DNA from 3 places in the Candidatus Filomicrobium marinum genome. Region 2 is predicted to be linked to each of the others. Evidence: predicted binding sites of a transcription regulator. Region 2 holds the regulator's gene; each other region holds the start of a gene.
The links. The regulator LexA, encoded in region 2, represses DNA repair genes until DNA is damaged. The targets are predictions, from matches to a motif close to TGTTCNNNNTGTGTTCNG.

Region 1 (7,915 bases), 270 kb from region 2:
CGCGAGGGCGGTGCTGACTTTGTAAATGATAACGCCTTCGAGGATCGTCGCGGCTAGGTAGCCGACCTGGAGGTAGAGCAACCCCAGAAAATCGAGCCCGAAATACAGCGCACTTGCACCAGCTATGGCTGGGATGGCCCGTAAAGGGGCTTGAGCCCCGGCCATCGACACTTTCAAATAAAAACCTGGATCTGCGATCTGCGATGCTGAAAGGCCGCGCAACAGACGCAACATTAAAAGCTTCAATACAGCGTAGAATGCGAAGCTACCCAGAATGACAGCAATCGTTGCCGGGAGCTGGATTAAAACATTGGACCACCAGCCAGCGGTAATTGCCTGTACTTGAAGTTTGGCACTCGGGACAGCGCGCCAGATTTCCTCCCAGAAGGCTGGGGCCAGTGGCGACCGTGAGCGTCGCAACAGGTCGCGCGTGAAGATATCTTGTCTCAGTTCTTGGACACGACCGGAAAGCTGTCGTGCGCGAACTTCAACGAGGCCGGCTGTTTTTATTGCGCCATCGATCGCTGCGGCTATGGCATTCAGTCTGCTGCGTTGCGCGGCGATCGTGGCAGATTCTGGCGGTATGTCTTTGCCGTCAGGCGCCGGACCAAGTCGGCTGATTTGGGATCGAACATCGTCGAGCTTGGGGCGCAGTTCACGGGCCAGACGTTGCGAGTCCGCGATTACGGCTTCGATCACAGGGAGTTGGTCGATGAGCTCTTTATCGCGGCCTTTGACGCGCTCTACGCTTTTTTCCAGCGCTTCTATGCGGCTTTCAAGGCCCTGGGCTTGGTTCAAGCCGTTTGTGATATCAGCGGGCAGCTCAGTCGGTGTCGGTGCGACCGTATTCGCCGGGGCCTCGCTTTCCGACGATTTCTCGGATGATGCTGCGGGCCGTGCGTCCCCGTTGGTAGCCTGACCGTTGCCATTGGTTGGCGCCGGAGCTGCCGCTGGGGTGCCGTCTGCCGTCGGGGTATTGGTGCTGGGTTCGGTTTTCGTTTGGGCGGGTGTTGCGGATTTTTCCGCCTTGCCTTCGGCCTTTTTTGCTTCGTCAGGCTGCTGCGCAAACTTTTCAGACGGCCACTGCGTACGGCGGGCGGGGGGTGCCCCGGCCGGAGCAGGCTCGCCCGTTGCGGATGGTGGTGTTGCCGGTGGTGCAGTCGGCGTCTGCGCGGCCAAAGGCAGCGCGCCCATGCCAACAAGTGCTAGGATCACATAAAGGCCGAGCCGCCTGATATCCGCAAACATGACAATCCTTGTTCAGGCGGCGGCGTTTATTCGTCGGCCGCGCAGCTACTCTGACTGTAGATGGCCGTAAAGACGGCATAAAAGCCGATGAAGAGCTCTTAGTTGGATGCGTCAAATGCCGCACAGGATTGCCAGTGCGCGCTCATGATCGCAACCCCTCAGTGCGCCGCACCCTCCCCAACCTTTCAAGCTTCCGTCTTGCCGGCGGTGCGTGCGGGACGCGAAAACGTGGGCTCGACGACCTCGCCGCTGCTTACGACTGGCTTGCCATCTTTGATGCCCGTTTCAATCACGACATCCACTGGACCACCGGTCATGATCAGGTGTTCGGTATCGTCACGTCTGATGAGTACCAATCGCCGCCGACCATCAAGGTTCGTTTGCGCCACGACGTCGAGACGGGGCTCCTGGCGGGCGCGAAATAAGCCCGCTGTCGGGCTGACACCTTCGGCGTAGCTGCGCCAAAGCAAGCCACCAACGACGATGGATGCGGCAACGAAGGCGAAGATCGCGAGATAATAGAGAATGTCCAACATTCATTTCCCGCGCGGACGGTGCCGCGCCCTTTTTTGGCTGATGCTTCAAGGTTGCCCCTTGCGGGGTGAGCCGTCTATCGACCTCGACGGTTTTGCGATGTGCCAGCCGAATGCGTGCAATAGCTTCTGAAATCTCGCTGGCGGATTGCGTCTATTGTCCCGTCTATAGCTTGCAATTCATGTCATTTTAACTCTGATGATCGAACAGTTAGCGGTGTCGCAAGGGTGTTAGCGTGGGGTTTTCCCCTACAAATGTGGCCGTGGCGCAGTCGTCATTGCCCCATTCTGCGAGAACCGAATACTGTCGGCTGAGAGTGTATCGAGTATATGTACAAGCGTCCGCAGGCTTCTGAGAGCCGCCCGCAACAGAATCGTATAGCTTGCCCGCCTATGAGCGGAATTGGAACACAGCGACAACATGTGTTCGGTGACGGGCCTGCTGTCCTTGCGGACGTGCGCGCGCACGCCGGATTGATTGCTGTTGTGGCGGGGGCTGGTGCAGCTCTGATCGCACTTATTGCCTCCGGGACGGCACAGCCCATTCTGCTGATCGTGCTTTCGCTGCTTGCTATGGCGGGCGCATTTTTCATCTTCGGATGGATGGTGGGGCATATCCACTTTGGCACGGCTCAGTCCCGACATGACGTCGCTGGGATGCTGGTGGACGATTTCAACGAGGCATTGCAGCTCACGCGTAACGATGGGGCACGGGTGTGGGCGAATAAGCGTTTTGATCGCATTCTCGACCGTTCGGCAGCAGGGAATATTGCAGCGTTAGAGCTTGGCCTTGGCGGCAGTTCGGCAGCTTCTGAAGCCATTTTCAGACTGACCCGCGCGGCGCAATCAGGCTTGGCACGCAGTGAAGACGTCAAGGTGACGCTTGCGAACGATGCGCTGGGTCCGCGCGAACTGATTACGTGGGTTCGGATCAGCGTCTCGCCTTTCCAATCAGGTGGGGCTTCCAAAGACAAGCGGCCGCTCGTCCTCTGGAAAATCAGCGACATTACTTCGGAGCGTCAGAAGCAGGCTGCAGCCGTCGCCGGTTACGAGCTTCAGCTTGAGCGCTACGAGACGATGCCAATCGGATTGCTTGCAGCTGATGACGACGGTGCGATCGTTCATATGAACGGCACGCTGGCGAGATGGCTCGGCGTTTCCGACAAGCTGGGGGCCTCGACGCGCGTCAGCAAGTTAGCGGACATGCTTGCGGCCGACGGTGCCGAACTTCTCCTCGACATGCGCCGGCGGCGCCGGCCTGACGAGATTGTCAGCACGGATCTGGATCTCGTTTGCGAAGACGGACGCCTCTTGCCTGTGCGTATTGTCTGCCAAACGGCGAACGATGCCTTGAGCGCGTTGGCGGACGATCCAGACGAATTTTCGCAACCGGTTGGTGGTGGCATGGTGATTGCCGTCATGGACCGGCGCGAGGAGGAAATCGACGACGCCACAACTGAGGTTGCCGGCGTCCGGTTTGCCCGCTTTTTCCGGTCCGCCCCGATTGGTATTGCCACGATTGGGCGGGATGGAAAGATTTCGAGCACCAACGCTGCGTTCTCTCGCATGATCGTGGATGGAACGAGCGGCATAGGCGAGGCGGCTCTCGATGTTCTCGCTCGTACCGGCGATGATGATACGAGCAAGGCGATTGGCGACGGGCTAGAGAAGGTGTTGTCGGGGCGCGGCAACATACCGCCCGTGGATATCGTCGTCGGGGCCAAGTCTGAATTTACGCGGCGCGTCTACATGAGCCCGTTGACGCATACGGGAAGCTCTTCGGAAGCTGCAATCCTGTATGCGATTGATGTTACTGAGCAAAAAGCTCTTGAGGCTAAATTTGCGCAAAGCCAGAAGATGGACGCTGTTGGCAAGCTCGCGGGCTTTGTTGCCCACGACTTCAACAACATGCTGACGGCAATCATCGGCTTTTCCGACTTTCTTCTGCAGACGCATCGTCCGACCGATCCGGCGCATGCCGACATCATGAACATTAAGTCGTCGGCGAACCGAGCCGCGGGGCTTGTAGGCAAACTGCTTGCGTTAGCGCGTCAGCAGACACTTATGGTTGAGCCGCTGCAGTTGGGTGAGGTCATGACCGATCTGGCTTCGCTGCTGAAACGCTCCGTTGGCGAAAAGATCGAATTGAAGCTCTCGTCGGGCCGTGACCTTTGGTACGTCAAGACCGACAAACTTCAACTCGAGCAGGCCGTCATCAACCTCGCGGTCAATGCGCGCGATGCGATGCCGGACGGCGGGCGTCTCACAATCCGCACGCGTAATCTGACCGAACGTGAGTCCCGTCGCTTGCAGCAGCGGGGTATGCTCCCTGGCGAATACGTGGAGATCGAGGTCAGCGATACGGGGACCGGTATTCCGCCTGATGTAATTGGCAAGATTTTTGAGCCGTTTTTCACGACGAAGGAGGTCGGCAAAGGCACGGGCTTGGGGCTGGCAACAGTCTACGGCATCGTCAAGCAAACCGGCGGTCACATCTATGCGGAGAGCTCGCTGGGTGACGGGACGACGTTCCGCATATACCTGCCGCGTTACCATCTCGATGAGAAGGACGAAGCGGCGATTACCGAACGAGTCGAAGCCAAGAACCGCGTGCAGAAGGCTGATCTCACGGGCGCTGGGCGTGTGCTGCTGGTCGAAGACGAAGATGTCGTACGCTCGTTCGCCGTCCGGGCTTTGACCCGCCAAGGCTACGAGGTTCTCGAAGCTTCCGATGGCCTGGAGGCCCTCGATGTCATGGCCGAACAGAACGGCAATATCGATATCGTGGTTTCCGATGTCGTGATGCCTGCGATGGATGGGCCGACGATGCTGAAGGAAATGCGCAAAACGAATCCCGACCTCAAGATCATCTTTGTGTCGGGCTATCCGAACGAGGCTTTCCAGCAGGCCCTGGGTGAAGAAACGTTTGCCTTCCTGCCCAAACCGTTCTCGTTGCCTCAACTCGCGGCAAAGGTGAAAGAGCAGCTCGAAACATAAGGCGGGTGTGATTTGTTGAGATTTTGTGGCTGACTGATGGGGTATTCCTGCAACACACGCCACTGATGTGCCCCGAACCTGCACGAATTTTGCCGCCAGTGAGACAATTTGCCATCTGATTGCCATAAGCCCTGGGGAAAACTTTTCTCATTGGGGCATAAGGCGAGTGCGTATCATGGTTGTTGACGTCGTCCTTCCGTTCGTAAGTCTTCTCGGCATCATTGGCGTCGGAACGCTTTCCGGTGTCGGGGCTGCTGTTCTCCTCGCATCTCTCTGGTAGATCGGCTGACAGCTTCCGTTATGGAACGCGCGGCAAAGCGTTATGCTTGCCGCGCGTTTTCATTTGTTGCTTCGGCGATCATGTTTCGTTGCAACGCATTGCGTGTGTCCACTGTCTTCACACGGGTTTTAGGAGCCCGCGATTTAACTGGACCGGCTGATTTGCTATGACTGCATCAGTGGTGACGCTTTCTCTTACGGAGTGCGCGCACTGAGCTCTGACAAATGCGCCATGTTCTCTTCTTGTTCTCAGCGAACAAAAAGTGTACGTTGTGACTCGCGGACATGATCTGCAACTCACGACAACATCGGGAATCGCGTTATGAGCAAGCCGGAACTTCGTGTCCTCGAAGGGGGAGCTATGGATAAGCAAAAGGCGCTGCAGGCCGCGCTCGAACAGATCGATAAGAACTTTGGCAAGGGCTCGATCATGCGGCTCGGGGCCAACGACAAGTCGATCGATGTTGAAGCGGTGCCGACTGGCTCGATCGGGTTGGACATCGCCCTTGGTATTGGTGGTTTGCCGCGTGGCCGAATTATAGAGATTTATGGTCCTGAATCCTCCGGAAAAACCACGCTTGCTCTGCACGTTGTGGCTGAGGCTCAGAAAAAGGGCGGCATTTGTGCCTTCGTTGATGCCGAACACGCGCTTGATCCGGTTTACGCGAAGCGGCTGGGCGTCAAAGTAGAAGATTTGCTGATTTCTCAGCCAGATGCTGGTGAACAGGCGCTGGAAATTGCCGATACGCTCGTTCGTTCGGGTGCCGTGGATGTATTGGTCATTGACTCGGTGGCCGCACTGACGCCAAGGGCGGAACTTGAAGGTGAAATGGGTGATAGTCTGCCTGGCCTTCAAGCCCGTCTGATGAGCCAGGCTCTGCGCAAGCTTACGGCTTCCATCTCCAAATCACGCTGCATGGTCATCTTCATCAACCAGATCCGGATGAAGATCGGCGTCATGTTCGGAAACCCGGAAACGACCACCGGTGGCAACGCGCTCAAGTTTTACGCTTCGGTTCGTCTCGACATCCGTCGCATTGGCCAGATCAAAGAGCGTGACGACGTTGTTGGCAATCAGACCCGCGTTAAGGTCGTGAAGAACAAGGTCGCGCCACCATTCAAGCAGGTCGAATTCGACATCATGTATGGTGAAGGTGTCTCCAGGGTCGGAGAGTTGGTTGATCTGGGCGTTAAAGCCGGCATTATCGAAAAGTCGGGGGCTTGGTATTCTTATGGTGACCAGCGCATAGGGCAGGGGCGCGAGAATACGAAAACGTTCCTCAAGGAAAATCCGAAAATCGCCGCTACGATCGAAAAGGCTATCCGCGAGAACGCGGGCCTCGTCGCGGATCATTTGCTGGTTGATCCTACCGTCGCTGAAGATGAGGACAGTGAACCGGCGGAGGTGCCGGCGGTTGTTGGCGAGGATGAAACCACTGACGATCAGGCCGGTGGCCGTAAATCGCGTGCCCGGCGCTGATTGAACACAGATCTGATCTAAGTCGAAATTTCGCGATGTTGGCGGGGTGGTTCTGAAGCGGACCCTCCGCCTTTCGCGTTCTTTAGCCTTGAGCGACTGGCTTAGAGGGCTTCGGTGTCCCGGAGCCCTTGCCTGGACAGGGCGCGCGTGCGCCGATAAAACGGCGACGAACTGCCGTTTTGGCTGTCCCGTGGTGCGGGGTGGGCAAGCGTCAGGCAACGGTTGCCTTCCAGTTCCATCTTGATGGCGGAGAAGGCGACGCTACATCGATAAGACGACTTTTCTGGAGCCTGCGCGTCCGTTTTTCGCCGTCATTGCTTCTTCCGGCGTTTCTCCGGGTAACCTGACGGACGTGGCGGGTGGTAGCTTGCACAACTTCAAGCGCCGGGGATCAGGCGGAATACGCTTCGCTGGAAATGAGAAATAGTCTACAGCCTGAGCGTTTCGCGCGAATCCCGTGAGGCGTCAGGCTCTAGGGCTTGGAGTTGGCACTCTCTGACAGGATGGAATAGCACGCGGGGCAGACCCACGTTTTTTCTACGACCGCTAGCACGAGGCGATGAATGACCGGCGTTAATGAGATCCGAAGCGCATTTCTCGAATATTTCGGGAAGAACGGCCATGCGATAGTGCCGTCGTCGCCGCTTGTCCCGCGGAATGATCCGACGTTGATGTTCACCAACGCCGGGATGGTGCAGTTCAAGAACGTATTCACCGGTCATGAGACACGGGACTACGTGCGTGCTGTCACGTCGCAAAAATGTGTGCGCGCGGGCGGTAAGCACAACGATCTCGACAACGTGGGCTATACGGCGCGCCATCACACGTTCTTTGAGATGCTCGGCAACTTTTCATTTGGTGATTACTTCAAGGATGTCGCCATCGAATTGGCCTGGAACCTGATCACCAAGGAGTTTGGACTCGATCCCAAGCGTCTCCTGATCACGGTCTATAAAGAGGACGATCAGGCGTTCGATATCTGGAAGAAGCTCACGGGCTTTCCTGATGAGCGGATTATCCGAATCGGAACATCCGACAATTTCTGGCAGATGGGGGACACGGGGCCCTGCGGGCCGTGTTCGGAGATTTTCTTCGATCACGGGGAGCATATCCCTGGCGGACCTCCCGGCTCGCCGGACGAAGACGGTGACCGTTTCATCGAAATTTGGAACCTCGTGTTCATGCAATACGAGCAGGTTACGCCTGGGGAGCGCGTCGACCTGCCACGCCCTTCCATTGACACTGGCATGGGGCTTGAGCGTATCGCAGCGGTTCTTCAGGGGACTCACGATAACTATGAAACAGACCTGTTTCGCGCTTTGATCGCGGCTTCGGTCGACCTGACGAATGTAGAAGCGACGGGTGAGCACAAAGCGAG
Region 2 (7,915 bases):
ATCGAACCAGGAGATCATCTGATCGGTCGAGATGATTTCGTCATCTCCGTGGCTCCAGCCGAGCCGAACGAGATAGTTGCGCAGCGCGGCCGGAAGATAGCCCATCGCCCGGTATGCCTCGACGCCGAGGGCTCCGTGCCGTTTCGACAGTTTCCCACCGTCAGGCCCGTGAATCAGCGGAACATGCGCCCATTCCGGCACGTCCCATCCCATGAGCTGATAAATCTGCGTTTGACGAGCGGCGTTCGTGAGGTGGTCCACGCCGCGAACAACGTGCGTCACGCCCATATCGTGATCATCTACCACGACCGCGAGATTGTACGTCGGCGAACCGTCCGATCGCAGAATGATGAGGTCGTCTAGTTCTTTATTCGAGTATGTGACGTCCCCTTGCACATGATCAGCGATCGTCGTCTCCCCTTCGCGCGGAGCCTTCAAGCGGATGGCAAAGGGTTTGTCTTGCGGGGCATCCGAGGCCGGTTTGTCCCGCCACGGTGAGCGCACCTGGAATGGACGCTTTTCCGCCTCAGCTTCCGCGCGCATCTGGGCGAGCTCGTCCTGTGTCAGGTAGCAGCGATAAGCGCCACCCGCCTCCAGAAGAGCGTGGGCGACTTCGCGATGGCGCTCTGCGCGCGAGTATTGGGAGACGGGATCACCTTCCCAGTCCAGTTCGAGCCACTTCAAACCGTCGAGAATGGCGGCAACGGCCTCGGGACTGTTCCGGGCACGATCGGTGTCCTCGATCCGCAGTAGAAAACGTCCTCCCCGCGCTTTGGCGTAAAGCCAATTGAATAACGCTGTACGGGCCCCCCCGATGTGAAGAAAACCGGTGGGTGAAGGAGCGAAGCGGACGACGGGAGCGGTGCGGCCCGCCTTCGAAGGTTTTGTCATGAGCTCACATGTTTTGAGCGCAGTCGCGACATCAGCTGCCGCAACGGCTGGTTTTGTTTTGCAGGCCCTGTAGCATAGGCGAGCGCGAAGGTTAAGGAGCCGGTGAGGGGGGAGGCGGGACCGAGCCTATGACGCTTTTGCGGGACGAGCCCAGCGATGTGATTGCTGCCCCGCGCCGCACGGGGCTCTTACGCGCGCCCTTTGCATGGCTGTCTGCGCAACTCGAAGCGGAACGGGCAGGGTGGTTCTACTGGCAGCCCGTGGCTTTTGGAACAGGCTGCGCCTTATATTTTGCACTGCCCCTTGAACCGGCTGTTTGGTTCTTCTTAGCGGTGTCGTTGGCTGCGACGGTACTCATCATAATGCGGCCTAGCGCCACTTTGCTCGGCAGTCTGATTGCGTTCACCGGACTAGCAAGCCTCGGATTGGTTGCGGCAAAACTGCGGACCGAGTGGGTCCGCGCGCCAGTGTTACAAACGCAAATCGGGCCCGTGGCGGTGCGCGGAATCGTGGAACAGATCGAGCCGAAAGCGGAGGGGGGCGAGCGCTTAACCTTACGCCCCCTAAGCGTTGACAAGCTCACCCCAAACGCACTGCCCGCGCGCATTCGCGTGACTACGAGAAATCCAACGGCAGGCGTGAGCTTGGGAGATCAAATAACACTCACAGCCAACCTGTCGCCGCCACCGCGTGCGGCACTTCCAGGAGGTTATGATTTTGCGCGATACGCTTGGTATCGAGGCATCGGAGCCGTCGGGTATTCCACCTCTCCTCCAATTGTCATCGAAGACGGCGCACCAGAAAACCTCGCCCAGAAGCTGGAAACTTGGGTTGCACGCCTGCGCAAACATATCGGGGATCGCATAACAGCCGCGTTGCCGGATGAACGCGGCGCGATCGCGACGGCCCTGATCACTGGCGAGCGCGGCGGCATCTCCGATGCGACAAACGAGATTTATCGTGCGTCGGGCATCTATCACATCCTGTCGATTTCAGGCCTACACATGGCGATCATGGGGGGCTCTGTCTTCGTCGCACTACGCTTCCTCTTTGCACTCTTTCCGTCCATCGCCCTGCGCTTCCCAATAAAGAAATGGGCTGCTGTCGGCGCGATGTTCGGCGCTTTTGGCTATCTCATGATCTCAGGCGGTACCTTCGCCACGGTGCGCGCGTTTCTCATGATCACCGTCATGTTCTCAGCCATGCTGTTAGATCGCCAGGCCGTGGCCCTCCGTAACGTTGCCGTCGCAGCATTCATACTTCTCATTCTATTTCCAGAAAGCGTCATCGATCCCGGTTTCCAGATGTCCTTCGCCGCCGTGATTGCTCTGGTCGCAAGTTACGAAGCTATCAATCAACGGTTCCGTGCGCCGTCTGGTCCCCATCGCGGCGTGCACATGCGGTTCTTTTATTTTTTCAGCGGGATCGTTCTATCGACCATTATTGCCAGCGCGGCGATCGCACCCTTCGCCATCTACCACTTTCATCAAAACCAGCACTATGCGGTTCTGGCCAACCTCGCCGTAATCCCGATCTGCAATATCGTTGTCATGCCGGCTGCGTTGACAACGCTCGTCTTGATGCCACTGGGCTTAGAGACGCTGCCGCTCATTGTAATGGGGTACGGCATTGAAGCAATGACCGCGGCCGCCACCTGGGTTGCCGGCCTCAAAGGCGCTGTCAGCCTTCTACCAGTTGTTCCCAATGTCGCAATCGCTCTTGTCGCGGCGGGGTGCTTGTGGTTGACGCTGATGCGGTACCGCTGGCGATTGTTAGGCGTCCTAGTGATTGCTGCCGGCATTGCTCTTGCCCCAACTGCAGAACGCCCTGCGCTTCTTGTCGGCGGAACCGGGAATCTCGTGCTCCTGCGCGGAGCGGACGGCTTCCTCAACGGCCTCAGCAGTTCGCGCGATGAATTCGAACTCTCACGCTGGCTTGCGCGTGACGGAGATGCACGAAGACCTGCCGATGTAACCCGCGCACCCGCTTTGACCTGCGACGGTGTCGGGTGCGTCGGTGCGATTGATGGAAAGATCGTAGCCATCACGCGCCACCCCGCAGCGTTACGTGATGATTGCCGTCAAGCGCACATACTGATTGTCCAGGGCACACGTCCGCGATCTTGCACGCAGCCCCAACTCACCATCGATCGATCCGCATTAGAACGCGAGGGAACGCACGCGGTTTATCTCGACAAATCTGGCGCATTACGCGTCGAAACGGTTGAAGGCGCTCGGGGAAGAAGGCCGTGGACAGCGGCCTATCAAAGCACGGATGAAGCAGCGCCGTGAGACATCTCGGGGAGTATTCCCAGGATCCGCGGTTCAACCCGGGCCAACGCAATGGGGGAAAGCACAACCAGACAACGGCCTCCCCAGTGCCAGATTGGATCTCGGCAATGAATGCCAGGATGATGATTAGCGAAAGGGCTTCGGCAATTTCTATCCGCCAAACAACATATCAATACCGTCGGATCAATCCGATAAGCCGTCCCTGCACATCCACTTGATCGGGACCAAAAATACGCGTCTTGAATTGCGGATTGGCAGCTTCGAGAGCGACGGTGGAGCCTTTCTTACGCAAGCGCTTAAGCGTCGCCTCTTCCCGATCGACAAGAGCCACAACGATGTCGCCGTTCTCCGCCGTATGGCACCGCTTGATAATGACGATATCGCCGTCATGGATGCCGGCGTCGATCATCGAATCGCCGTGGACTTCCAGCGCGAAATGTTCGCCCTTAGCCAGAAGGTCGGGTGGGCAGGAAATATCATGGGTATGGTTCTGGATCGCACTAATCGGAACGCCCGCCGCAATACGGCCCATCATCGGCACGGATACCGTTTGGGAGTCGATCACAGTTGTGCTCGGCGCTGAGAGCTCGACTGGCTTGGAGCCGCCTCCGCCTTCGATCACGCTTGGCCTGAAGCCGCCGACTTTGACACCACCCGATTCTGAGCCTTCAGGAAGCTTGATGACCTCGATAGCGCGTGCTCGATGCGGAAGCCGTCGAATGAAGCCACGCTCCACCAATGCCGTAATGAGCCGATGGATACCAGACTTCGATTTGAGTTCGAGCGCGTCCTTCATTTCATCGAACGACGGCGGAACACCCGTCTCACTCATGCGCTCATGAATGAACAGAAGAAGCTCTTTTTGTTTTTGTGTCAGCATAATTTCAGCGCGCCCCGCTAGCCGCTTTCTCATCGGCGACGCGAGCTTCAGGCGTTCTCAAAACCAAGCCCGAATGGGCGTGGAGAACATCCCTCAACTCTCTCGCCGCGTTTAGGACAGAATCTGTACAAACCATGAACAGACACTAACCGTTCTTGACACGTTCTACAAGAGGGCGCAGCGAAGGTATTGAGAAATAGGCAGCCACCGACGACACAACTGCCTTACGTTGGCGGAGTGACTGAACTTGTCGTCGTTGGTGAAGATTGGATGTCGCGTCTAAATTTGTGGCCACAGTTTTTTTGAATTGATACCTGCTCCAAAGCTTCGAACTCACCCCTTAGTCGGCCAAGTTCTGCTGCGGTCTGACCATCACCTTTTATGAAGAACAACGACGGCCAGAAAAGCACTAGCCCGACGCCCATTGCGACAGCATCATTTGTGGATTTTGAATCTTGAATACCGGCGAGTTGAGCCGCCCGTTGAGAAATTCGGGCAGCTTCCGCGCCAATCTGATCGCATGTGTAGTTCTGATATGGAATTGGCGAAACGTATTGAGCCGTAATTTCGCTCGAAGCGGAGGCACATCCACCCAAAACTACACCGATCAATCCGACAAAAAAATTGCCGCGCATTGAGGTTCCTCCCCATAAATTGTGGGGAGATTAGACGTGGACTGAGTATTACTCAATTCAAATTAGGCAACTGATCAACAGCTTACATCATATTAGCTCACTGGCTGTTGTAGTTTTGCGTCGCGGGAGAAATGCCAGCGAAGGCGGCCTCAAAAATCAATACGCAGCACGTTGACGGACGCGCCTTCCGGAAGCGCTTCAGCATCGGCCGGGCGCACGATCAGACAATTCGCAGCCGACAGCGGCTCCAACAGCGATGAGTCCTGCGATCCCGCGGCGCGAACTTCCATGACACCATTTTCGCCCGTCATGAGACGTGCGCGCATATAGTGCTGGCGCGGCCCGTTTTTCTCGATTGCGTGGGTTAGCCGCGCAGTCATGAGAGCGTCGGTTCCAGTATCGAGGCCCAGCAGTTTGCGGATGAGGGGAACAACGAAGACGCGCGTACAGATCAAGGACGACACAGGATTACCTGGTACGCCGATCACGCGTTGCGCGCCACGACGTCCGAAGATCAACGGCTTACCTGGCCGCATAGCGATCTTCCAAAAATCGAGCGTCATGCCGTTCGCTTGGAGAACTTTGGCGACGAGGTCGTGATCGCCGACGGACGCTCCGCCGATCGTGACAAGGATGTCTGCACCTTCAGCGGTAGCGATCTTTTCAGTCAGACTGTCCACTGTGTCACGTGCAATGCCGATCAATCGCGCTTCCGCACCCACGGCTTCAGCCATCGCCGCAATGCCGTATGGGTTGGAGCAGACAATCTGTCCTGCCGCAACCGGTGTCCCGGGCTCGACCAACTCGTCGCCCGTTGCCAGGATTGCAACGACCGGACGGCGCATCACCGGGAGTTTGCCGTAGCCCATGGCTGCGGCCAGCGACAAATGCCTCGGGGCAAGTTTCAGGCCTGCAGGAAGAAGTTCATCGCCCTTCGTGAAATCACCTCCGCGTTTGCGGACATGCGCAGGATCCGGTTTGCCCTCGCGGACAACGACAACATCACCCTCGCGATCGGTATTTTCCTGGATGACGATCGCATCGGCTCCTTCTGGAACCGGCGCGCCTGTGAAAATTCTAACGGCCTGTCCCTCTGCGACCGTGCCGGCGAAGGGATGTCCAGCCGCAGCTTCGCCGATCACCGTCAAACGGGCTGGAAGCGTTGCCACATCTGCATCACGCACAGCGTAGCCGTCCATCGCGGACGCATCAAACGGCGGCTGGGAGAATTGCGCGGTCAACGTGCTGGCAAGAATGCGTCCGCGTCCCCCAAACAGATCAACCTCTTCCATCTCGGTTGCGCGAACGCCGTCGAGAATGCGCGCGAGGGCTTCGGGCACGGAAAGCGGCGCCATTATTATTGTCCTTCTGCGCGGAATGTTCCCGACCGTCCGCCCGTTTTTTCAATCAGTCGGATGTCTTTGAATACCATGCCCTTATCGGCAGCCTTCAGCATGTCGTAGATCGTCAGACAGGCAACCGAAACAGCAGTCAGCGCCTCCATCTCAACGCCTGTCTGACCGGCGACTTTAACCTCGGCCCGAACGCGAATCCCTGCGGGGGCGTGAGACGCTTCAAATTCGACGCTGGCCTTGGTGATCGCGAGCGGATGGCATAGCGGGATCAACTCGTGCGTCCGCTTGGCCGCCATGATGCCGGCGATGCGCGCAGTCGCGAGAACGTCACCCTTCTTGGCTTCTCCGGATTCGACAAGTGCCAGCGTCTCGGGCTGCATCGCGACGAAACCCACCGCAATGGCCGTCCGGCTGGTGACGCCCTTTTCGGAGACGTCGACCATACGGGCTTCGCCCTTCTCGTTGAGATGGGAAAGCTTGTTCACGCGGCCTCCGTCCTGCCAATCAAAGCCTCGGTCGCACGACGCACATCGGCTTGCCGCATAAGGCTTTCGCCCACCAGAAAAGCGTTCACCCCGACGCGCTGCATCCGTGCGACATCGGCAGCGGTAAAGATGCCGCTTTCCGTCACGAGCGTGGCCCCCGCCGGAGCCTCGGGCACGAGACGCTCGGTGGTCTCTAGCGTCGTCTCGAATGTGCGCAGATTGCGATTGTTGATTCCAATGAAAGTCGCGCCAAGCGATGCGGCGCGCGCCAATTCCGCGGAGTCATGCACTTCAACGAGCGCGTCCATACCCCAGTCCGCCGCGGCGGCGATGAGCTTCGCAGCCGTTTCATCGTCGACCTGCGCCAGGATGATGAGGATGCAATCCGCGCCCCATGCTCGTGCCTCGACGACCTGATACGTGTCGATCATGAAGTCCTTGCGTAGAGCGGGGAGCGTGCATGCTGCACGTGCAGCCCTCAGATAGTCCGGCGAACCTTGGAACGAGGGTGCGTCGGTTAGCACGGACAGACAGGTTGCGCCGCCCGCGGCATAGGCTTCGGCAAGCGCGGGGGGATCGAAGTCTGCGCGAATAAGCCCCTTTGATGGACTTGCCTTCTTGATCTCGGCAATAAGCGCGGGCTGTCCCGATGCCATGCGCGCGTTGATCGCGGCAACGAAACCACGCGGCCGTCCGGCGCTACGTGCATACTCGGCGATGATCTGCAGCGGAGCTTCTGCTTTAGCCGCCGCGACTTCTTCCCGCTTGTACGCGGTGATTTTTTCCAAAATGTCAGCAGCCATATGTCATGCGTCCGCGTTGGTAACGGCGACGAGCTTATCAAGCACGGCACGCGCCGCGCCGCTGTCGATTGCGCGCGACGCAATCTCAACGCCGTCAATGAGATTGGCCGCCTTGTCTGCAACCACCAGGGCAGCGGCCGTGTTCAACAACACGATATCCCGGAAGGGTCCGGCCGCACCATCGAGCACCGCACGGATCGCCGCGGCGTTCTCTTGCGCATCCCCCCCTTGCAGGGACGAAAGTGATGTGCGTTCAAGCCCCGCCTGCTCGGGGGAAATTTCAAACACAGAAACGGCCCCATCTTTGACCTCTGCCACGGTTGACGGGCCAGTGGTCGTCAATTCATCGAGCCCATCAGATCCATGCACGACCCATGCGTGCTCCGACCCCAAGCCCTTCAAGGCATCTGCGATAGGTTCCACCCACCGCACATCGTACACGCCAACGACCTGTCGTTTGACGTTCGCCGGATTCGCAATCGGACCGAGCACGTTGAACAATGTCCGTACTTTGAGTTCCGCGCGAGCCGGCGCCCACGTCTTCATCGCCGGATGATGCATGGGCGCCCACATGA
Region 3 (7,915 bases), 1.6 Mb from region 2:
CAGTGGTGATCAGCGGTGTGACGCTATTTTCTTTCCTGGTTGCAACGATCCCGGGGGAGTTTCTTGATCGAGTGAGCCGCCCGCTCTTTTATAAGATGGCGCCGGATCGTGATGGGCGACACCCAAGGTACTACAGCGGGTTCATGGCGCCATTCCTCAGCGTCGATCAGGACGGGGCGCTATTCGGTGTCTTTCGCCGTAATCTTGTTGTCACGGATTCCGACCTGGTAAGCGACAAGGACGTCACGCCGGGTGAACGGACGATCACGCTTCGTGGCCGTGACCTTCGTTACGCGCGTTTTGACCGGTCCGATCTGCATCAGGCCGATTTTACCGGAGCGGATCTTTCTCACGCCAGTTTTTACGGTGCGGATTTGCGTAACGCTTGGCTCCAGTGCGCCGAAATCAATGAACTGCGTTTGAGAGGCAATCGCGGGCAAGCCAAATGCGTGAAGGCCATCAACACGGACTTTACGCAAGCTAATATGAGCGGCGCCTTGATGCAGGGCATCGATGGGCGTGGGGCAAAATTTGAAGAAACAACGCTCGTTAGCGCTGAACTGGTGGAAGCGGTACTCACAGGCGCGGACTTTGCGCAGGCGCGGCTCGAGAAGGCTTCTATGGTTGGTGAGGTGATGGCTGATGGCGCTAACTTCGGATTGGCCTCACTCCAAGGGGTTAACCTGAAAGGTGCGCGTCTGATCGGCGCGGATTTCCGTAGTGCGTCGATGCAGGCCGCGATCCTCGATTTCGCGAATATGCAGGGGGCTATGCTGCAAGGTGCGGATCTCGAAGCGGCCAGCCTCTACAAGGTTAAGCTGGAGGGTGCCGACTTCTCGCGCGCAAACGTTGCGGCTGCGGATTTCAACGGTAGCACTGTTTGGATGGCGAAGCCTCCCGAGGCTAACAAGAGCCAACTCGTGGATTTAAGCGACGTAGCCGTGCGTCCGCTTGCCGAGGAGGATCAGCAAGCCCTTCACAGAGCGGTCGAGGATATCGATAGCCGTCGGCTTCGCGAGCAGGTGCAAGGATTGGTCGCGCCCTTGATGGACGAGACCGCGACGAAGGCTTGGGCAAATTCATCGGAACGCCGGCAATGGGATAGCTTGGTTCGGTCCACAGCAGTCGGCTCCGTCCCGCAACCTCGGCCGGTGTCAACCGCATCTATCGGCGTGGAGCCCACGCTCGCGGCTGATAACTACAAGTCGCAGGTTACATCACATCTCAATAGCATTGTTTGTCGAACACGCTGGTCCAACGGTTCCGTGGCGACTGGCGTCGTGATTCGTGCCATTGCCCCGCAGTTTCGAGGGGACATGGTCGCTATTTATGACCGGCTGAATCGTGGAGATTGTGCAGCGTCGAAAGGTGTTCCTGAGGATGTATTCCGCGACCTCACCGTGGCTGCGGATCGGGCCATGGGACGATGAAACGCGGGCTATCTGGTGGGACGCGCGATGCCGAGTGGTGGCGGTTGCGCGCTTAACCGCTCCATATTATATTGGAACATAAAGAGAACAAACGATTCACATTCTGATGGAGCCGCGCGCAGCTTGTTGTTGAAAAGGCTGTCGACCGGTGATGCGAGTGTTGGAATGGGCGCTAGGGTGGCCTCGATGACTCGCCAATTTTGTCGTTCTCCCAGAATACTGAGGGGAGCGATCTACACAGGCTCTGTTCGCGTGGCAGTTGGCGTCGACCGGCTATTACGGCCTACGTAAGCGCTGCTGAGCGGCAGAGTTGAAAAGCATAAGGAGCCTATTATGGCTGGTTCAGTGAACAAGGTGATCCTCGTCGGAAATCTCGGGCGCGATCCGGAAATCCGCCGGACGCAGGATGGCAGACCTATCGCTAACCTGCGTGTTGCGACGACTGAAACCTGGCGCGATAAGAATTCCGGCGAGCGGCGTGAGAAAACCGAATGGCATTCGGTTGTTATATTCAACGAAGGCCTGTGCCGGATCGCCGAGCAGTACCTGCGAAAAGGGACGAAGGTTTATATCGAGGGTCAGCTGCAGACACGAAAGTGGCAGGATCAGTCCGGAGCCGATCGCTATTCGACCGAAGTCGTGCTTCAGGGCTTTAACGGCAATCTCACAATGCTGGACGGGCGGAGTGGCGGTGCCAGCAGCGGTATGCAGGAAGGTGGCCAGTCCGACTACGGTGATCCAGGTGGCGGCCGTGGGGGATATGACGAGCCGCGCGGTGGCAGCGGCGGTGGATCATCTGGCGGCTTCGATAAGACGCTCGACGATGAGATTCCGTTCTAGAAGATACTCTGTCCTTCCTCTGACGGAACATATATTTAGAGCGCACTCCTTCGGTAAGGAGTGCGCTCTTTGCTTGAAGGGGAATGCCGTTAGGCCTGCCGTCCGAACTACTTCGTCTCGGGGGCTTTTTCTGCCGGTGGTTGAGCAGGGGGAGCCGCGGCCGGGGCTTCTCCTGCTGGTTTTTCAGGAGACTGCTTGTTGGTCTCTGCGGCTTCTTTAGCCTTCTCATAGACTTCGGCTGCGGCTTCTTTAGCCTTGTCATAGGCCTTAGTTGCTGTCTCTTTGGCCTTTTCGTAAGCGGGTCCCGCTTCTTCTTTAGCCTTTTCGTAAGCTTCCTTCGCGGCTTCTGTGCTCTTATCCGTCAGCTCGCGGGCTTTCTCCATTGCGCGCTGAAGAAGAGATTTCTGCGGCTCAGCACGTACAAATGGTGCGACGGCGGTAAGCATTTCCTTGGATACGTTGGGAAGCACGATAACGCGCTTTCCATCGGTCTCACGGAACTCTAAGGCGCTTAGACGTACACCGATGCGTTTGCCGGCGATGCCGAGGAAGCCGCCGGTGCCAATGACAACGCCGTGCACGCGATTCCAGTCGTTCAGGATAATGTCTTCGATATCGCCGATGATCTTGCCTTCGGTGTTCTGGACGACTGCGCCGATCAAAACATCCTTGGCCAAATAGTGGGCTTCCGGCTGAGCTTCAATAAACGTATTTGGCGGAAGCGCGACTGCAGGTTTGTCCTGAGCCAACGCGGGTATGACGAATGCAAAGATGGCGAGAGCGGCAACGGTCGTCTTCAGGGCATTCATACGGGGATTTTCCTTGTCAAACGGAGGCACGGACATCGTTTCGCGATATGGTAGTGAAATGCTACTAGACCAGCACGCTGAAAGTACGGCTTGTCGGTCCAGCTACAGAATTGCACTGAAGTGCTGTGAATAACATCTGTTTCATGCTCAGGTTAATCGGTTCCGCGCGGGCTTGGAAGCAGGATCTATCGGGAATTCTTGCTCTTAGCTGTGCGAGTTAAAGACGATCAGATGACCGCTTGTCGGCGAAATGCTCTAAAAGGACACTGTGACGGCACCAAGTCATCTGAGTACACATCAATACCGTTCGCTTCCCGATAATCGAGAGACAACCTAAACCTCTGTGGATGTGGAAAAAAACAGCGTGTGGGCATGTGCTTGCAGGCCACATTGCTCTATTGTGGTAGAGTAGGGTATCTAAGCGATACGCAAATTTTATGACGCGCGAGTCGTTGCTAACGAGCACCGCGTGTTCTCTGAACAAAACTCAACTGTTCACTCAACGGATCCCTAAGTGGCGGACAACAGCGACATCCCGAATCAAGGGCCTGACGGTCCGCGCGATATTCGGCCGATTACTATCGTAGAGGAAATGAAGCGCTCGTACCTTGAGTACGCGATGAGCGTTATCGTCTCCCGCGCGCTGCCGGACGTGCGCGATGGGCTCAAGCCCGTTCATCGCCGTATCCTTTACGGCATGCACGAGATGGGCCTTGAATGGAACAAGTCCTATCGTAAGTCGGCGAAGGTCGTCGGCGAAGTGATGGGTAATTATCACCCACATGGCGACAGCGCGATTTATGACGCGCTTGTGCGTTTGGCGCAGGACTTTTCGATGAGCCTGCCGCTCATCGACGGCCAAGGTAACTTCGGCTCGATCGACGGTGATCCGCCGGCTGCGATGCGCTATACGGAGTGCCGTCTCGAGAAGGTCGCCCAATTCCTTCTCGACGACCTCGATAAGGACACGGTCGAATTCCAGGAGAACTACGACGGTTCTGAAGACGAACCGACGGTGCTTCCCGCGAAGTTCCCGAACCTGCTCGTCAATGGCGCCGGCGGCATTGCTGTCGGTATGGCGACGAATATCCCACCCCACAATCTCGGAGAAGTCATCGAGGCTTGCCTCGCCCATCTCGATACGCCGGCCATAACGATCGATGAGCTGTGCCAGATCGTGAAAGGCCCGGATTTTCCGACGGGCGGTCTGATCCTTGGCCGTGGAGGTATCACGTCTGCCTATCACAAGGGCCGCGGTTCGATCATCATGCGCGCGCGTGTTGAGGTCGAGGAGATCCGCAAAGATCGCCAAGCCTTGATCGTTACGGCCATTCCCTATCAGGTCAACAAACGCGTTCTGATCGAGAAGATCGCAGACGCGGTTCGCGAGAAGCGCGTCGAGGGTATCTCTGATATCTGGGACGAAACCAACCGCGAAGGCATGCGGATCGTCATTGAACTGAAGCGCGACGCGGTGGCCGATGTCGTGCTCAATCAGCTCTGGCGCTATTCGGATTTGCAGACGTCGTTCGGTGCCAACATGCTGGCGATCAACGGCGGTCGCCCCGAGCAGCTTAACCTCAAGGACATGATCGAGGCGTTCACGGCGTTCCGCGAGGAAGTCGTTACGCGGCGCACGAAGTTCTTGCTCAACAAGGCGCGTGATCGTGCGCACGTTCTTGTCGGTTTGGCTATCGCTGTGGCCAATATTGATGAGGTCATCAATCTGATCCGGCGCGCGGCCTCACCGGCCGTCGCTAAAGAAGAACTTATGACGCGCGATTGGCCGGCGCGGGATGTGGCGCCGCTGGTTGAGTTGATCGCTGATCCTCGCCACCGTGTTCAAGCTGATGGCACCTACAAGCTGTCAGAAGAACAGGCGAAGGCGATTCTCGAATTGCGGCTTGCGCGCCTGACGGCTCTCGGTCGCGATGAGATTGGCGACGAACTCAAAAAGATCGGCGAGGAAATCAAGGAGTATCTTGAGATCCTGTCGTCGCGCGTGCGTATTGTTGAGATCATCAAGGGTGAACTCTCAGACATCCGGGATCAGTTTGCGGTTCCGCGCCGAACCGAGATCGTCGACATTGAGGGTGAGGTCGACGATGAAGACCTCATTCAGCGCGAAGACGTCGTCGTTACCGTTACGCACAAAGGCTACATCAAGCGTGTGCCGCTCACGACGTATCGTGCGCAGCGCCGTGGGGGCAAAGGGCGCTCGGGGCTTTCGACGAAGGACGAGGATTTCGTTACGCAGCTCTTTATGGCGTCAACACATACGCCGGTGCTGTTCTTCTCTTCGCGCGGCATGTGCTACCGAATGAAAGTCTGGCGGTTGCCTGTTGGTACGCCGCAGTCCATCGGCAAAGCGCTCGTAAATCTTCTGCCTCTGGAGCAGGGCGAATGGATTACGTCAATTTTGCCGTTGCCGGAGGATCCTGAAACGTGGGGATCGCTGCAGCTGATGTTTGCGACGCGCAGCGGCAACGTGCGGCGTAACGAACTCGCCGATTTCGAGAACATCAATCGTAACGGCAAGATCGCGATGAAGCTTGAGGAGGGCGACCAGATCGTCCACGTCGGGATTTGTTCGCCAACGGACAACGTGCTGCTGACGACAGCGGGCGGGCAGTGCATCCGTTTCCCCGTTGAAGGCGTGCGCGTCTTTAAAGGCCGGGATGCGGTGGGCGTTCGCGGTATCCGGCTCGATGCAGAGGACCGGGTGATTTCGATGGCGATTTTAGCCCCGATGGATGCCACGCCTGCGGAGCGCGCGGCCTATCTTAAGCTCGCTGCCGCGCATCGCCGTGCCGGAGATGCCGACGCCGAAGAAGCTGAAGAGCAGGCGGCGAATGTTGCAGCGGAAGAGGGCGCGGAGACGTTGGAAACTGAGGAGCTATCGGCTCAGCGGTTTGAAGAGATGGCGGCGACAGAACAGTTTGTTCTTACGCTATCCGAACGTGGGTACGGCAAGCGTTCCTCGTCCTATGAGTATCGGACGTCGGGTCGCGGCGGCAAAGGCATCGTGGCTATGGTCGTCAATGAGCGCAACGGGCCGCTCTGTGCATCATTCCCCGTTGAGAATTCCGATCAGATCATTCTTGTGACGGACGCCGGGCAATTGATCCGGACGCTCGTTGACCAGGTTCGGATTGCTGGACGAAACACACAAGGCGTTCGCATTTTCCGCACGGATGCTGATGAGAAAGTGGTTTCTGTCGAGCGCATCCCGGAGGTCGCCAATGGTGACAACGGGGATGGGGACGAAGATGTGCCTCCGTCTGATGATGTAGTTGTCGGAGAGGCTGGTCCCATCGAAGAGGCTGGGCCCACTGATGTCGCCAGTGATGGCGATGGTGCCGGTGGTGAAACGGAGAGCTGACCTGCTCTCCGTATTCCGTGGCCGTGTTACCAGAGATCTACGTTCTTGCCTTCTGCGCGCAGTTTCGCGCGGTAGTCGGCAAGCCAGCGTTGAAAAGTTGGTTCTGTGCGGTAGGCGCCAGATTTGACGTAGACGAAGGTGGCGTGGAAATGAAAGGGCTTCCAGTACCCTAGAAGTCTCCATGCTTCTGCGTCGCTTCCGACCTTGCCGTTCAGCGCGGCGACGTCTGTGGGAAAGAAGTTCAACGCAGGCGTGAAGTTGATGCGCCAGCGTTGCGCGAGTTGGCGCTCCTCCAGCTCAGTGCCATCAAAATCTGTGACGGTGCGCGAACCGTAGAGATTGAGCTGCAGCGCCAGGAAGTTCTTCTGAATGTAGTCGGCTATCTCCGGTTTCGAGAGATTTACGCGGTGCATCTCGGCGCAGTATGGGCAGCCTCTCTGTTCCCAGAAGATCACGAGGTTTTTGCCAGCTGCTGCAGCTTCTGCCGCGTCTTCCTTGAGATCCAGGAAAGACTGATGGAACCACGGCTGCGCGTGCAAGCCGTCCTCATTGATGGGGGCCTCGGAATTTTCCGCGTGTGCATGCGTGTTCGATGCTGCCAAGGTGATCAAGCCAACGGGCGCTAGCAGGGCGTGGCGGCGGGTAATCGCCATGGCGTGTTCTCCTTAATTCGGATCTTGGGCGGCCCCTTGGCCGCTGTTCGGGATACCCATTATTTCGTCTATGGAGAGGTTCCTATAGCTTGAAAGCGGTTGTTGAACCGGGGTTACCACGGGTAATGAAGAGGTATCCGCACAAACGGCAAGGTAGCTATGACCCGTATAGGTTTTTACTCCGGAAGCTTCGATCCCGTCACCCTCGGCCATACGGACGTGGTGGCACGCGCGGCGGAACTTGTTGATAGGCTCGTTATTGGCATTGGCGTGCATGCGAGCAAGACGCCAATGTTTTCTACGGCGGAACGTGTCGAAATGCTCCGTGAGGAAACGCTCATCATCGCCGATAAGACGGGCGCGGCTATCGACATCATTACCTTCGACAGTCTGGCGGTTGAAGCGGCACGCGCCGAGGGGGCGACAGTTTTCTTTCGAGGTCTTCGAGACGGGACAGACTTCGATTACGAAATGCAGATGGCGGGTATGAATGGGGCTATGGCTCCGGATATTCAAACCGTGTTCGTTGCTGCTTCCCCAGCTGTACGGCATATCGCAGCCAATCTCGTGCGGCAGGTCGCGACGATGGGTGGAGACGTAAGTTCCTTCGTTTCGCCGGAGGTTGAACGGCGTCTCCAGGCACGGTTCGCCGGTTCGTGATTGTAGGCGCAGTTGCCTGTATGCCTGATTACGGCCATAACGCGCAGGTTCTCTGCGCCGCCGCGGCTCGTGTCCCACGTGCCGAAGCATCGCCAGAGATGAAGAAATCATAGGAGCTCCTCGTGTTGCGCAGTTTGCTGA

Region 1: a site for LexA is predicted at 5,291-5,308, ahead of recA (recombinase RecA). Genes of this name have one in related genera too.
Region 3: a site for LexA is predicted at 1,503-1,520, ahead of YBN1229_RS02335 (single-stranded DNA-binding protein). Genes of this name have one in related genera too.

The regions. Positions count from the first base shown of each region.
Region 1 covers NZ_LN829119.1:3,158,260-3,166,174, reverse strand. Annotated here, with positions in the region: gene YBN1229_RS14815 (DUF3772 domain-containing protein) at 1-1,248, opposite strand, end outside; gene YBN1229_RS19310 (flagellar biosynthetic protein FliO) at 1,434-1,784, opposite strand; gene YBN1229_RS14805 (ATP-binding protein) at 2,175-4,778, shown strand; gene recA (recombinase RecA) at 5,380-6,537, shown strand; gene alaS (alanine--tRNA ligase) at 7,101-7,915, shown strand, end outside.
Region 2 covers NZ_LN829119.1:2,887,553-2,895,467, forward strand. Annotated here, with positions in the region: gene gltX (glutamate--tRNA ligase) at 1-891, opposite strand, end outside; gene YBN1229_RS13515 (ComEC/Rec2 family competence protein) at 1,020-3,182, shown strand; gene lexA (transcriptional repressor LexA) at 3,352-4,062, opposite strand; gene YBN1229_RS13525 (hypothetical protein) at 4,287-4,697, opposite strand; gene YBN1229_RS13530 (molybdopterin molybdotransferase MoeA) at 4,847-6,052, opposite strand; gene moaC (cyclic pyranopterin monophosphate synthase MoaC) at 6,055-6,537, opposite strand; gene trpC (indole-3-glycerol phosphate synthase TrpC) at 6,534-7,340, opposite strand; gene trpD (anthranilate phosphoribosyltransferase) at 7,344-7,915, opposite strand, start outside.
Region 3 covers NZ_LN829119.1:476,569-484,483, forward strand. Annotated here, with positions in the region: gene YBN1229_RS02330 (pentapeptide repeat-containing protein) at 1-1,430, shown strand, start outside; gene YBN1229_RS02335 (single-stranded DNA-binding protein) at 1,764-2,270, shown strand; gene YBN1229_RS02340 (PRC-barrel domain-containing protein) at 2,378-3,079, opposite strand; gene gyrA (DNA gyrase subunit A) at 3,594-6,461, shown strand; gene YBN1229_RS02350 (thioredoxin family protein) at 6,488-7,114, opposite strand; gene coaD (pantetheine-phosphate adenylyltransferase) at 7,274-7,774, shown strand; gene YBN1229_RS02360 (peptidylprolyl isomerase) at 7,912-7,915, shown strand, end outside.